DNA from 2 places in the Lysinibacillus sp. COL-1 genome. Region 2 is predicted to be linked to the other one. Evidence: a T-box and tRNA genes for the amino acid it is inferred to sense, from the RefSeq annotation. Region 2 holds a T-box; the other holds one or more tRNA genes.
What was found. The T-box of region 2 lies ahead of ileS (isoleucine--tRNA ligase). A T-box ahead of a tRNA ligase gene usually reads a tRNA of that ligase, here a tRNA-Ile.

Region 1 (5,937 bases), 2.7 Mb from region 2:
AAACAGCTGGTACGCATGCGAAAATATGTGATACGCGTAAAACCATGCCTGGATTGCGTATGTTGGATAAATATGCTGTTAGAATCGGTGGTGGCTTTAATCATCGTAATGGCCTGTATGATGCCATCATGCTAAAGGATAACCACATTGCCTTTGCTGGTAGCATTACAAAAGCTGTTCAGGCTGCTAGAGCAAAAGTCGGTCATACTGTAAAAATCGAAGTGGAAATTGAAACAAAGGACCAGCTAGAAGAAGCCATCATTGCTGGAGCAGATATTATTATGTTTGATAACCGTAGTCCAGAAGAAATAGGAGCATGGCTTCCCACTGTCCCTTCTTCTATTGTGACAGAGGCATCAGGAGGCATCACACTTGAAAATTTAAAGGCCTATGCACAATCAGGTGTTCAGTTTATTTCACTTGGTTCATTAACGCATTCCGTTAAAGCCTTTGACATTAGTGCACTCGTTCAAATGAAAGGAGATCATTCCCTTGTCCATAACTAGTTTATTACAACAAACGACACTACTTCCAGAGCATTACCGGGCATTATCCGTAAAGGAAATGGAATCTCGTATTTTATCAATAAAGCAAAAATTAGGATCTAAACTATTTATACCAGGACATCATTATCAAAAAGATGAAGTCATTCAATTTGCAGATGCAACTGGTGATTCCCTACAGTTAGCTCAATTATCTGCCGCAAACAAGGAAGCTGAGCATATCGTATTTTGCGGTGTGCATTTTATGGCTGAAACTGCTGATATGCTGACAACGAAGCAGCAACATGTCTATTTACCAGATATGCGTGCAGGTTGTTCAATGGCTGATATGGCTGATATTTATCAAACAGAACAAGCATGGCCGATTCTTCAGCAACTCTTTGGTGATACAATTATCCCGCTAACTTATGTCAATTCAACTGCTGCCATTAAAGCCTTTACGGGAAGACATGGTGGTGCCTGTGTCACTTCATCGAATGCTAAGGAGCTTGTTCAATGGGCATTTACACAAAAACAGCGTATTTTCTTTTTACCTGACCAACATTTAGGAAGAAATACTGCCTATGATTTAGGTATTCCACTTAAAAATATGGCTGTTTGGAATCCCCATAAGAATATACTTGAAACAAATGAGCCGCTTGAGAACATTCAGGTTATTCTATGGAAAGGTCATTGCTCTGTACATGAAGGATTTACGGTTCACCATACGGAGGTCGTTCGCAAAGAACATCCAACTATGCAAATTATTGTTCACCCTGAATGCAGTCGTGAAGTTGTAGCAGCTGCTGATGATGCAGGTTCCACAAAATACATCATTGAGACAATCAATCGTGCACCAAGCGGATCGGCATGGGCTATTGGAACAGAAATGAATCTTGTCAATCGCATAATGAAGCAGCATCCAGATAAACATATTATCTCTTTAAATGAAAATTTTTGTCCTTGCTTAACAATGAATCGCATTGACCTTCCCCATCTGTTGTGGAGCTTAGAAAGTATTGAGCAGGGGCAACCACATAACCGTATCCAAGTAGATGAATATACTACAGCTGAAGCACTTAGCTCTCTCGAAAGAATGCTAGCACGAGGATAATTAGGTTGCTTTAAAAGCAGAGATGGTGTAAAAAAACGTCTCTGCTTTTTATGTTCATATAACATCTATTTTGAATAGCTTAAACAACTGCCATTTTCAAATGCATCATCATCGATCCAATCAAAGAATATCCATCTATTGCTGAAATTGACATGGCTTTATGCTCTATGCTACTGTCGATTTGGAGGTGAAAATAAATGGCTTTTCAATCGAAAAATATTTTTATCAATTTACCAGTGAAAGATCTAAACAAATCCATCAACTTCTTTAAGGAACTAGGCTTTGAGTTCAATCAACAATTTAGCGATGAGACTACAGCCTCAATGATTATTAGTGAAAATATCTTCGCATTAATGATGGTGGAAGAACGATTCAAAGGGTTTAGTAAGAAGGAAATTACAAATACTGCTACGTCTGCAGAAGCAATTTTATGTCTATCTGCTGAAAATCGAGAGCAAGTAGATCAATTAGTAAATAAGGCACTGGCCTCCGGTGGTAAATCTTATAGTGAACCCCAAGATCATGGGTTTATGTATGGCTGGGGATTTCAGGATGTAGATGGGCATATCTGGGAAGTAGTTTATATGGATGAAAATGCATTGAATCAAGAGTAATATTTATATCTATGAATATGAAAAAACAGTAGATGCGTGTGCATCTACTGTTTTTTAGTATGACCCGTACGGGATTCGAACCCGTGTTACCGCCGTGAAAGGGCGGTGTCTTAACCACTTGACCAACGGGCCAATGGCGGAGAAGGAGGGATTTGAACCCTCGCGCCGGTTACCCGACCTACACCCTTAGCAGGGGCGCCTCTTCAGCCTCTTGAGTACTTCCCCACATAAAAATGGCTCCGAAGGCAGGACTCGAACCTGCGACAACCTGATTAACAGTCAGGTGCTACTACCAACTGAGCTACTTCGGAATAATAATGGGCCTAAATGGACTCGAACCATCGACCTCACGCTTATCAGGCGTGCGCTCTAACCAGCTGAGCTATAGGCCCTTGGAGCGGGTGATGGGAATCGAACCCACGACATCAGCTTGGAAGGCTGAGGTTTTACCATTAAACTACACCCGCATAAATGGTGGGTCAGGACGGAATCGAACCGCCGACACTTAGAGCTTCAATCTAATGCTCTACCAACTGAGCTACTGACCCATTTCGTCCATGCTAAGCTTATTTTCTTTTGCTTTTCATATCTTCTTATGAAAATAATGGCGGTCCCGACCGGGATCGAACCGGCGATCTCCTGCGTGACAGGCAGGCATGTTAACCGCTACACCACGGGACCATTTGGTTGCGGGGGCCGGATTTGAACCAACGACCTTCGGGTTATGAGCCCGACGAGCTACCACTGCTCCACCCCGCGATAATTTTATACGGTTTCGAGTTTTTAAAGCACCATTTATAAAGATTTAAAACTGGAGGAGGTAGAGGGATTCGAACCCCCGCGCGGTGTTACCCGCCTGTCGGTTTTCAAGACCGATCCCTTCAGCCAGACTTGGGTATACCTCCGTTGCAATATATAAATGGTGGACCTTGCAGGACTCGAACCTGCGACCGGACGGTTATGAGCCGTCTGCTCTAACCAACTGAGCTAAAGGTCCTTTAAGATGGCGGCAGAGGGGATCGAACCCCCGACCTTACGGGTATGAACCGTACGCTCTAGCCAGCTGAGCTACGCCGCCAGGATCTTTATACTGGTTAATTTATTATGGTGGAGCCTAGCGGGATCGAACCGCTGACCTCCTGCGTGCAAGGCAGGCGCTCTCCCAGCTGAGCTAAGGCCCCATAATTTCTTTGGAAATGGTCGGGAAGACAGGATTCGAACCTGCGACCCCTTGGTCCCAAACCAAGTGCTCTACCAAGCTGAGCTACTTCCCGTTCTTTTTGGCGCGCCCGACAGGAGTCGAACCCATAACCTTCTGATCCGTAGTCAGACGCTCTATCCAATTGAGCTACGGGCGCATTAAAAATGGTGCCGAGGACCGGAATCGAACCGGTACGGTAGTCACCTACCGCAGGATTTTAAGTCCTGTGCGTCTGCCAGTTCCGCCACCCCGGCACATTTGGAGCGGAAGACGAGGTTCGAACTCGCGACCCCCACCTTGGCAAGGTGGTGTTCTACCACTGAACTACTTCCGCATGTGCATAAGTTTTTTTATCTGGCAATGAAATAATGGTGCGGGTGAAGGGAGTCGAACCCCCACGCCTTGCGGCGCTAGATCCTAAGTCTAGTGCGTCTGCCAATTCCGCCACACCCGCTTATTATTATTTAAAAATGGTGAGCCATGAAGGACTCGAACCTTCGACCCTCTGATTAAAAGTCAGATGCTCTACCAACTGAGCTAATGGCTCTAAAAAAATGGTGCCGGCTATAGGAATCGAACCCACGACCTACTGATTACAAGTCAGTTGCTCTACCTGCTGAGCTAAACCGGCATATGGTGGAGGATGACGGGCTCGAACCGCCGACCCTCTGCTTGTAAGGCAGATGCTCTCCCAGCTGAGCTAATCCTCCTGGGTATTATGCCTAGCGACGTCCTACTCTCACAGGGGGAAGCCCCCAACTACCATCGGCGCTAAAGAGCTTAACTTCCGTGTTCGGTATGGGAACGGGTGTGACCTCTTTGCCATCATCACTAGACTTGCACATGGATGTGCTGGCTTCTGCGTTGCAACATGGATGTTGCGTTCTTAGCAGAAGTTCCTTTATATCAGCTTCAAAATAAATGGTGTCTTGAAGCTCTCTTTTTTGAAAGAGTTGTTCTTTCAAAACTGGATAAACGGTTCATTGAATGGTTCAAACATTTTGGTTAAGTCCTCGATCGATTAGTATTCGTCAGCTCCATGTGTCACCACACTTCCACCTCGAACCTATCTACCTCATCGTCTTTGAGGGATCTTACTTACTTGCGTAATGGGAAATCTCATCTTGAGGGGGGCTTCATGCTTAGATGCTTTCAGCACTTATCCCGTCCACACATAGCTACCCAGCGATGCCTTTGGCAAGACAACTGGTACACCAGCGGTGTGTCCATCCCGGTCCTCTCGTACTAAGGACAGCTCCTCTCAAATTTCCTACGCCCACGACGGATAGGGACCGAACTGTCTCACGACGTTCTGAACCCAGCTCGCGTACCGCTTTAATGGGCGAACAGCCCAACCCTTGGGACCGACTACAGCCCCAGGATGCGATGAGCCGACATCGAGGTGCCAAACCTCCCCGTCGATGTGGACTCTTGGGGGAGATAAGCCTGTTATCCCCGGGGTAGCTTTTATCCGTTGAGCGATGGCCCTTCCATGCGGAACCACCGGATCACTAAGCCCGTCTTTCGACCCTGCTCGACTTGTAGGTCTCGCAGTCAAGCTCCCTTGTGCCTTTACACTCTACGAATGATTTCCAACCATTCTGAGGGAACCTTTGGGCGCCTCCGTTACCTTTTAGGAGGCGACCGCCCCAGTCAAACTGTCCGCCTGACACTGTCTCCTGCCCCGCTAAGGGGCATGGGTTAGAATTTCAATACAACCAGGGTAGTATCCCACCGACGCCTCCTTCGAAGCTGGCGCTCCGAGATCTCTGGCTCCTACCTATCCTGTACAAGTTGTACCAAAATTCAATATCAGGCTACAGTAAAGCTCCACGGGGTCTTTCCGTCCTGTCGCGGGTAACCTGCATCTTCACAGGTACTATAATTTCACCGAGTCTCTCGTTGAGACAGTGCCCAGATCGTTACGCCTTTCGTGCGGGTCGGAACTTACCCGACAAGGAATTTCGCTACCTTAGGACCGTTATAGTTACGGCCGCCGTTTACTGGGGCTTCAATTCGCAGCTTCGCTTGCGCTAACCACTCCTCTTAACCTTCCAGCACCGGGCAGGCGTCAGCCCCTATACGTCACCTTACGGTTTTGCAGAGACCTGTGTTTTTGCTAAACAGTCGCCTGGGCCTATTCACTGCGGCTCTCATGCGCTTGCACGCTCAAGAGCACCCCTTCTCCCGAAGTTACGGGGTCATTTTGCCGAGTTCCTTAACGAGAGTTCTCTCGCACACCTTAGGATTCTCTCCTCGACTACCTGTGTCGGTTTGCGGTACGGGCACCTCTCACCTCGATAGAGGCTTTTCTTGGCAGTGTGAAATCAGGAACTTCGTCCATACGGACTCGCCATCACAGCTCAACGTTACAGTGTGCGGATTTGCCTACACACACGCCTTACTGCTTGGACGCGCATAACCAACAGCGCGCTTACCCTATCCTACTGCGTCCCCCCATTTCTCAAACGGTGAGGAGGTGGTACAGGAATATCAACCTGTTGTCCATCGCCTACGCCTATCGGC
Region 2 (5,937 bases):
TTCAAATTATTATGCACTACAATTATTTTATTCTATTTCAACCACAATATAGATATAAAATTTTGCTGTATTAGTACAAATAATTGCTATTTTAAGTTAAAATATTTTTATCTTTTCATTCGTAGGAGGCTGGTAGCATTTTAAAGGTGGTATGGTATATGGAAAGCTCATTTGATAAACAGCAAATGAGTGAATGGTTAAAAGAGGTTTTACCAAATGCTTTGGAGGAGTGTAAAGTGCCTAAGCGAGAAGATGAGGTCATTATTGTCTATGAGGTCAATCGGTTATTTGATTGGGTGAAGATTAATCGATTAAAAAGAAATTATCCTAATAGTATAATTGTCCCAATTGTTACAGAACACCTCACCTACTCGACTGGTATAGCAATTGAATTAGTTTTACCTGCACTTCTCATAAAACCATTACAGAAATCAAAATTTTTACGAATCGTAAAAAAACTGTACACATCCTATCAGGACAAGAAAGCAAGTACACTCACAATGCTTGAGCTATCACAACAAGTGTCCCAGCATCATACCTCTCCGTTCAGAGAAGCATTTTTGAAACGTCTTATACGTGGCGAAATTGATAATGAACAAGAAATCATTCAATCTGCATCATTTTTATCAACAAATTGTATTCCTAATATTGTGTTCTTAATTCAGGGCTATATCGATAGTGATGCTATTCCTCATGACGCAAGCAGTAACATTACAAATGTTTTTCGTCAGCATTTTGCCAATAAAGCACCCTTATCTTTTTTACATTTCGAACGCTACTTATTACTTCTCATGAGAATTCCGACTGAGTATAACTCTTTTAAACATTGGACAGTAGGCGAATCATGTCTATTGGAGGTCATCGAGACACTTAAAAAGGACTATTGTATCCATCTTTTCATGGGGGTTGGAGGAGTGTTTCAGGACGCAATGCACGTAAAGGAGTCCTATAGTCAAGCACGAAAAGCACGTAGAAAACCACCTATAGATAATATTCATATCAGATATTATGAAGATTTAACAAAGCATGTGCAGCTTCAAAAGGCCATTCATTATATTGAAGAACATTATGATGAGCAATTGACCGTTCGTGATGTTGCAAAATATATAAGCTTTAGTCCCACACATTTTAGCAGGCTATTTAAAAAAGAGACTGGTCGTAATTTCGTTGACTATGTCGCCTTTACACGCCTCATCAAGAGCTTACCCTTTCTACGGAAGTACGACTATACCGTAGAAAAGATCTCCTCCACCTGTGGCTTTAATACACCTAATTACTATAGTTTAACCTTTAAAAAATATGTAGGAATCTCTCCAACGGACTATCGCAATACGACAGAAATTTTATTTAAATAATCTAACAAGAATCTGCAAAACCTCCATGAAAAAAAGCAAGCCCCCATCAAGGAGACTTGCGTATGATCTACAATAGAAATGCAGATTCTTATTATTCATTTCCGTTAAACGTAATATTTTTCTACAACTTCTGCACAGCGCGCACAAACTGTAGGATGTGCCTCATTTGCACCAATTGTTTCAGAAATTGACCAGCAACGCTCACATTTCTCCCCTGTTGCCTTCTCAACTACAATGGATACATGCTCAAGTGCTAAAGCTTCAGCAGGCGCCTCATCAATAGTAGCTACTTCAAAAGCAGAAACGATTGAAAGCTGTGCAAAGTCAATGTTCACATCATTCAATAAGGCTACAACATCCTCTTTGCCATATACTGTTACTTTTGCTTCTAGTGATTTACCTATTGTTTTAGCATTACGAGCTTCCTCTAATGCTTTTAAGATATCGTCACGTACATCAATAATATTTTCCCATTTTGTACGTAGGCTTTCAAAATTCCCTTGAACATCTACCTCTGGGAAGTCCGTTAATTGAACAGAAACTTCCTCTACAATACCTTGGGCATGTAGATAAGACCACATTTCATCTGTTGTATGAGGGATGATTGGTGTCATGATTTTAACCAATGTCATTAATGTATCGTAAATAACTGTTTGCATCGCTCGACGATCTTTATTGTCGTGACCTTCGATATAGACAACATCTTTTGCAATATCTAAATAGAATGAAGATAACTCGACTGCGACAAAATTATTGACGATGTGATAAACAGCAGCGAAATCATAACGATCATATGCTGCACGAACAGTTTGTAAGACATCCTGTAAACGCATATAGACATATTGATCCATCTCACGAAGCTCTGCATAGGCAACACGATCTTTCTTTGGATCGAAATCAGCGATATTGCCGTGTAAGAAGCGGAATGTATTACGAATTTTACGGTACACCTCTGATACTTGCTTTAGCATATCCATCGAAATTCGTACATCCGCTGTATAGTCAACAGAAGCAACCCATAGACGAAGAATATCTGCTCCATACTGATCCATTACTTTTTGTGGAATGATCACATTTCCTAATGATTTACTCATTTTACGTCCTTCACCATCAAGAACAAAACCATGTGTTAATAGTCCTTTATATGGTGCATAACCATTAATAGCAACAGATGTAATAAGAGATGAGTTAAACCAACCACGATGCTGGTCAGAGCCTTCTAAGTATAAATCAGCTGGATATTTCATGCCGCGCTCTACAAGTACACCTTGGTGGGATGAACCTGAATCGAACCAGACGTCCATAATATCATTTTCTTTTGTGAATTCGCCGTTCGGGCTACCTGGATGTGTAAAGCCCTCTGGTAATAATTCTTTTGCTGTTTTTTGGAACCAAATATTGGATCCATGCTCACGGAATAATGCTGAGATATGGCTAATTGTTTCAGGTGTAATAATTGGCTCTCCGTTTTCTGCGTAGAAAATTGGAATCGGCACACCCCAAGCACGTTGACGTGAAATAACCCAGTCTCCACGATCACGAATCATATTATAAAGACGAGTTTCTCCCCAAGCTGGTGTAAATGCTGTAGCTTTTACAGCTTCTAACAACTCACCACGGAATGCTTCAACAGAGGCAAACCATTGTGGTGTCGCACGATAAATAACAGGTTTTTTCGTACGCCAGTCATGTGGATAAGAGTGCGTAAAGAAGTCAAGTTTTTCTAATGCATCTACTTCTTTTAGTTTTTCTGTTACAAGTTTGTTGGCATCATTATAAAACACGCCTTCAAAGCCAGGTGCTTCATCTGTATAACAGCCGCTATTATCAAGAGGGCTAAGAATGCCTAAACCATATTGTTTACCAATATGATAATCGTCTTCCCCGTGTCCAGGAGCTGTATGAACACAACCTGTACCCGCTTCAGCAGTTACGTGTTCTCCTACCATAATAAGAGATTCACGATCATAAAATGGATGCTGCGCTACAAGACGATCAAGTGCTTCCCCTTTTACTTCTTGAACAACCTCATAGTCTTCCCATCCAAGGGCATTCGCTACTGATGTTAATAATTCTTTGGCAATGATGAATTTTTTATTAGCTACAGCAACTACAACATACATAAATTCAGGATTTAAAGAAATGCCTAAGTTTGCTGGTAATGTCCAAGGTGTTGTTGTCCAAATAATAAATTTAGCATCTGCTGGTACAATACCTTTCGCATCTTTAATAGCAAAGCTAACATAGATTGATGGTGATTTGATGTCCTTATATTCAATTTCAGCTTCTGCTAAAGCAGATTCAGAAGATGGTGACCAATAAACTGGTTTTAAGCCTTTATAAATGTAACCCTTTTCAGCCATTTTACCGAACACTTCAATTTGACGTGCTTCAAATTCAGGCTTTAATGTAATATAAGGGTTTTCCCAATCACCACGAATGCCTAGACGACGGAATTGGGCACGTTGATTATCAATTTGCTCATATGCATACTCTTCACAAAGTTGGCGGAATGCTGCTACTGACATTTCTTTACGCTTTACACCTTTGTTTGTCAGTGCTTGTTCAATTGGTAGACCGTGCGTATCCCAGCCTGGAATATAATTCACATGGTAGCCAGTCATTGAACGATGACGTGTAATCATATCCTTCAATACTTTATTTAAGGCATGGCCGATGTGGATATCACCATTTGCATAGGGAGGACCATCATGTAGAACATATTCTGGACGATCGGCAGTACGTTCCATCTGTAATTTGTTAATATCCATGTCATTCCATTTTTCTTGCGTTTTTGGCTCATTCGCCGGTAGATTCCCACGCATTGGGAAATCTGTTTTTGGCATTAATAACGTATCTTTGTATTCAACCATTAAAATTCCTCCTTTATTTTACCCAAGCATATAGACAATTACTTCTAGGACAGTTATTGGCAAACGCAACTCAAACAATTCGTGAACAAATAAAAAAAGCCCTCAATCCCACTAAGGGACGAGAAGCTTCTACTCGCGGTACCACCCTACTTGTAGCACAAAAATATTGCACTACCTCTTTCAAGCACGTTAACGTCGTGCATCACGAAATAACCTACTTTTTTCAGCTATTTAGCTCAGAAGTGATGTTCAATGTTAGTTGCATGTTTGGGCTCTCACTGTCCCCAAATCGCTTAACTACGCCTAACAAATACTGTCTTCGTCTCTGCCTGTATGCATATCTTTTCAAAATAATTACTATTACAAAGTATATGAAATTCAAACAATGGCGTCAAGTTTCATTTGTCGAGTGCAACCATTAAAAAGAAAAGTTACATCTCTTCAGATTCTTGTGCTTCCTCAACAGATGCTTGAATTTCTGTTAAATCAATATCATATTGAAGCAAATGATCCCAGTCATCAGCATTAAGCAAATCAAGCTGTGCCTCAACAAGCATCTTGAAACGATTACGGAATACTTTAGATTGTTTTTTAAGCTCATCAATTTCAATCGTCACCTTACGAGCTTTTGTTAAAGCATCATTGACAATTCGATCAGCATTTTTCTCAGCCTCTTTTACAATGAGTTTAGCCTCTTTTTGTGAATTTCTTCGCACTTCATCAGCCGCTTCTTGTGCAACAACAATGGACTTCTGCAAAGTTTCTTCTAAGGAGCTAAAATGCCTCGCCTGTTCTAAGGCCATCTCTAATTGCTTATCAACCTCTTTTTTTTCACGTAACAAAATTTCGTAGTCTTTAATGATTTGGTCTAAAAATTCATTTACTTCATCTTCAGCATAACCTCTGAAAGCTTTTGTAAACTCCTTATTATGTATATCAATAGGTGATAATGGCATACAATCCTTCTCTCCTTTACATGTACATTCGTAATTTCTATTATACAATTGTTCCGACAACTTAGCAGTAAAAATTAATGAAATTTACTTCACTTTCAGCTTTTTTGGGCCAATCGACCGATTTGCAGACGGATTTTATCCTTTTTTGTACGGCCTTCTGTCATAATAATTTTCACACGACCGCTCCCTCGTATCGATAAAATATCCCCTTCTTGTAATTCAAAGGCAACTGTATCTCGCTCTGTCCAATTGACACGTACTTTATTCCCAGTAATCAAAGCTTGTGCCTTTTGACGTGACACATTTAAAATGGTAGCGATAATCACATCTAAACGCATGGATGAAACAGTATGAGATTCCTCAAACCACTCATCCTCATTGAAGAGAAGTGGCTCGTCTTGCTTTAAAGATTCAACATGTACCTTGACTTTACCAATACCCGTTAAATGCAAACGAACATAATCTGCTACCTCTTGTGCTACTACAAATTGCACCTGCTGCTCATTGACACGTATATCACCAAATTTACCACGATTCAAGCCTAATGATAACAAGGCCCCTAACACATCTGGATGCCGGAGCTGGACAAATTTCATAGGATAGTGAATCGTAAATGCTGTCAGCTGAAAGTCTTCCTCCATAACTTCATAGTAAGCAGGATAAATAAGCATACGCTGTCTCTCTGCCCCGTCAAATAATCCTGCACATGCCGTTTTCAATATGTCGTCCTGTCCGATAATAGATGTCACGATA

Region 1: it has a tRNA-Ile gene. The T-box ahead of ileS (isoleucine--tRNA ligase) is inferred to sense a tRNA for this amino acid. The anticodon was not compared.

The regions. Positions count from the first base shown of each region.
Region 1 is NZ_JCAWSJ010000004.1:3,439,348-3,445,284, forward strand. Features, by position in the region: gene nadC (carboxylating nicotinate-nucleotide diphosphorylase) at 1-506, shown strand, start outside; gene nadA (quinolinate synthase NadA) at 493-1,596, shown strand; gene AC6BKE_RS25210 (VOC family protein) at 1,794-2,210, shown strand; tRNA gene AC6BKE_RS25215 (tRNA-Glu) at 2,271-2,342, opposite strand; tRNA gene AC6BKE_RS25220 (tRNA-Ser) at 2,345-2,435, opposite strand; tRNA gene AC6BKE_RS25225 (tRNA-Asn) at 2,445-2,521, opposite strand; tRNA gene AC6BKE_RS25230 (tRNA-Ile) at 2,529-2,602, opposite strand; tRNA gene AC6BKE_RS25235 (tRNA-Gly) at 2,604-2,677, opposite strand; tRNA gene AC6BKE_RS25240 (tRNA-Phe) at 2,683-2,758, opposite strand; tRNA gene AC6BKE_RS25245 (tRNA-Asp) at 2,816-2,891, opposite strand; tRNA gene AC6BKE_RS25250 (tRNA-Met) at 2,895-2,969, opposite strand; tRNA gene AC6BKE_RS25255 (tRNA-Ser) at 3,023-3,115, opposite strand; tRNA gene AC6BKE_RS25260 (tRNA-Ile) at 3,131-3,207, opposite strand; tRNA gene AC6BKE_RS25265 (tRNA-Met) at 3,215-3,288, opposite strand; tRNA gene AC6BKE_RS25270 (tRNA-Ala) at 3,316-3,391, opposite strand; tRNA gene AC6BKE_RS25275 (tRNA-Pro) at 3,408-3,484, opposite strand; tRNA gene AC6BKE_RS25280 (tRNA-Arg) at 3,492-3,568, opposite strand; tRNA gene AC6BKE_RS25285 (tRNA-Leu) at 3,577-3,665, opposite strand; tRNA gene AC6BKE_RS25290 (tRNA-Gly) at 3,671-3,745, opposite strand; tRNA gene AC6BKE_RS25295 (tRNA-Leu) at 3,781-3,865, opposite strand; tRNA gene AC6BKE_RS25300 (tRNA-Lys) at 3,883-3,958, opposite strand; tRNA gene AC6BKE_RS25305 (tRNA-Thr) at 3,967-4,042, opposite strand; tRNA gene AC6BKE_RS25310 (tRNA-Val) at 4,046-4,121, opposite strand; rRNA gene rrf (5S ribosomal RNA) at 4,132-4,247, opposite strand; rRNA gene AC6BKE_RS25320 (23S ribosomal RNA) at 4,413-5,937, opposite strand, start outside.
Region 2 is NZ_JCAWSJ010000004.1:747,403-753,339, reverse strand. Features, by position in the region: gene AC6BKE_RS11875 (helix-turn-helix transcriptional regulator) at 159-1,355, shown strand; gene ileS (isoleucine--tRNA ligase) at 1,460-4,228, opposite strand; T-box leader at 4,340-4,563, opposite strand; gene AC6BKE_RS11865 (DivIVA domain-containing protein) at 4,660-5,184, opposite strand; gene AC6BKE_RS11860 (YlmH family RNA-binding protein) at 5,280-5,937, opposite strand, start outside.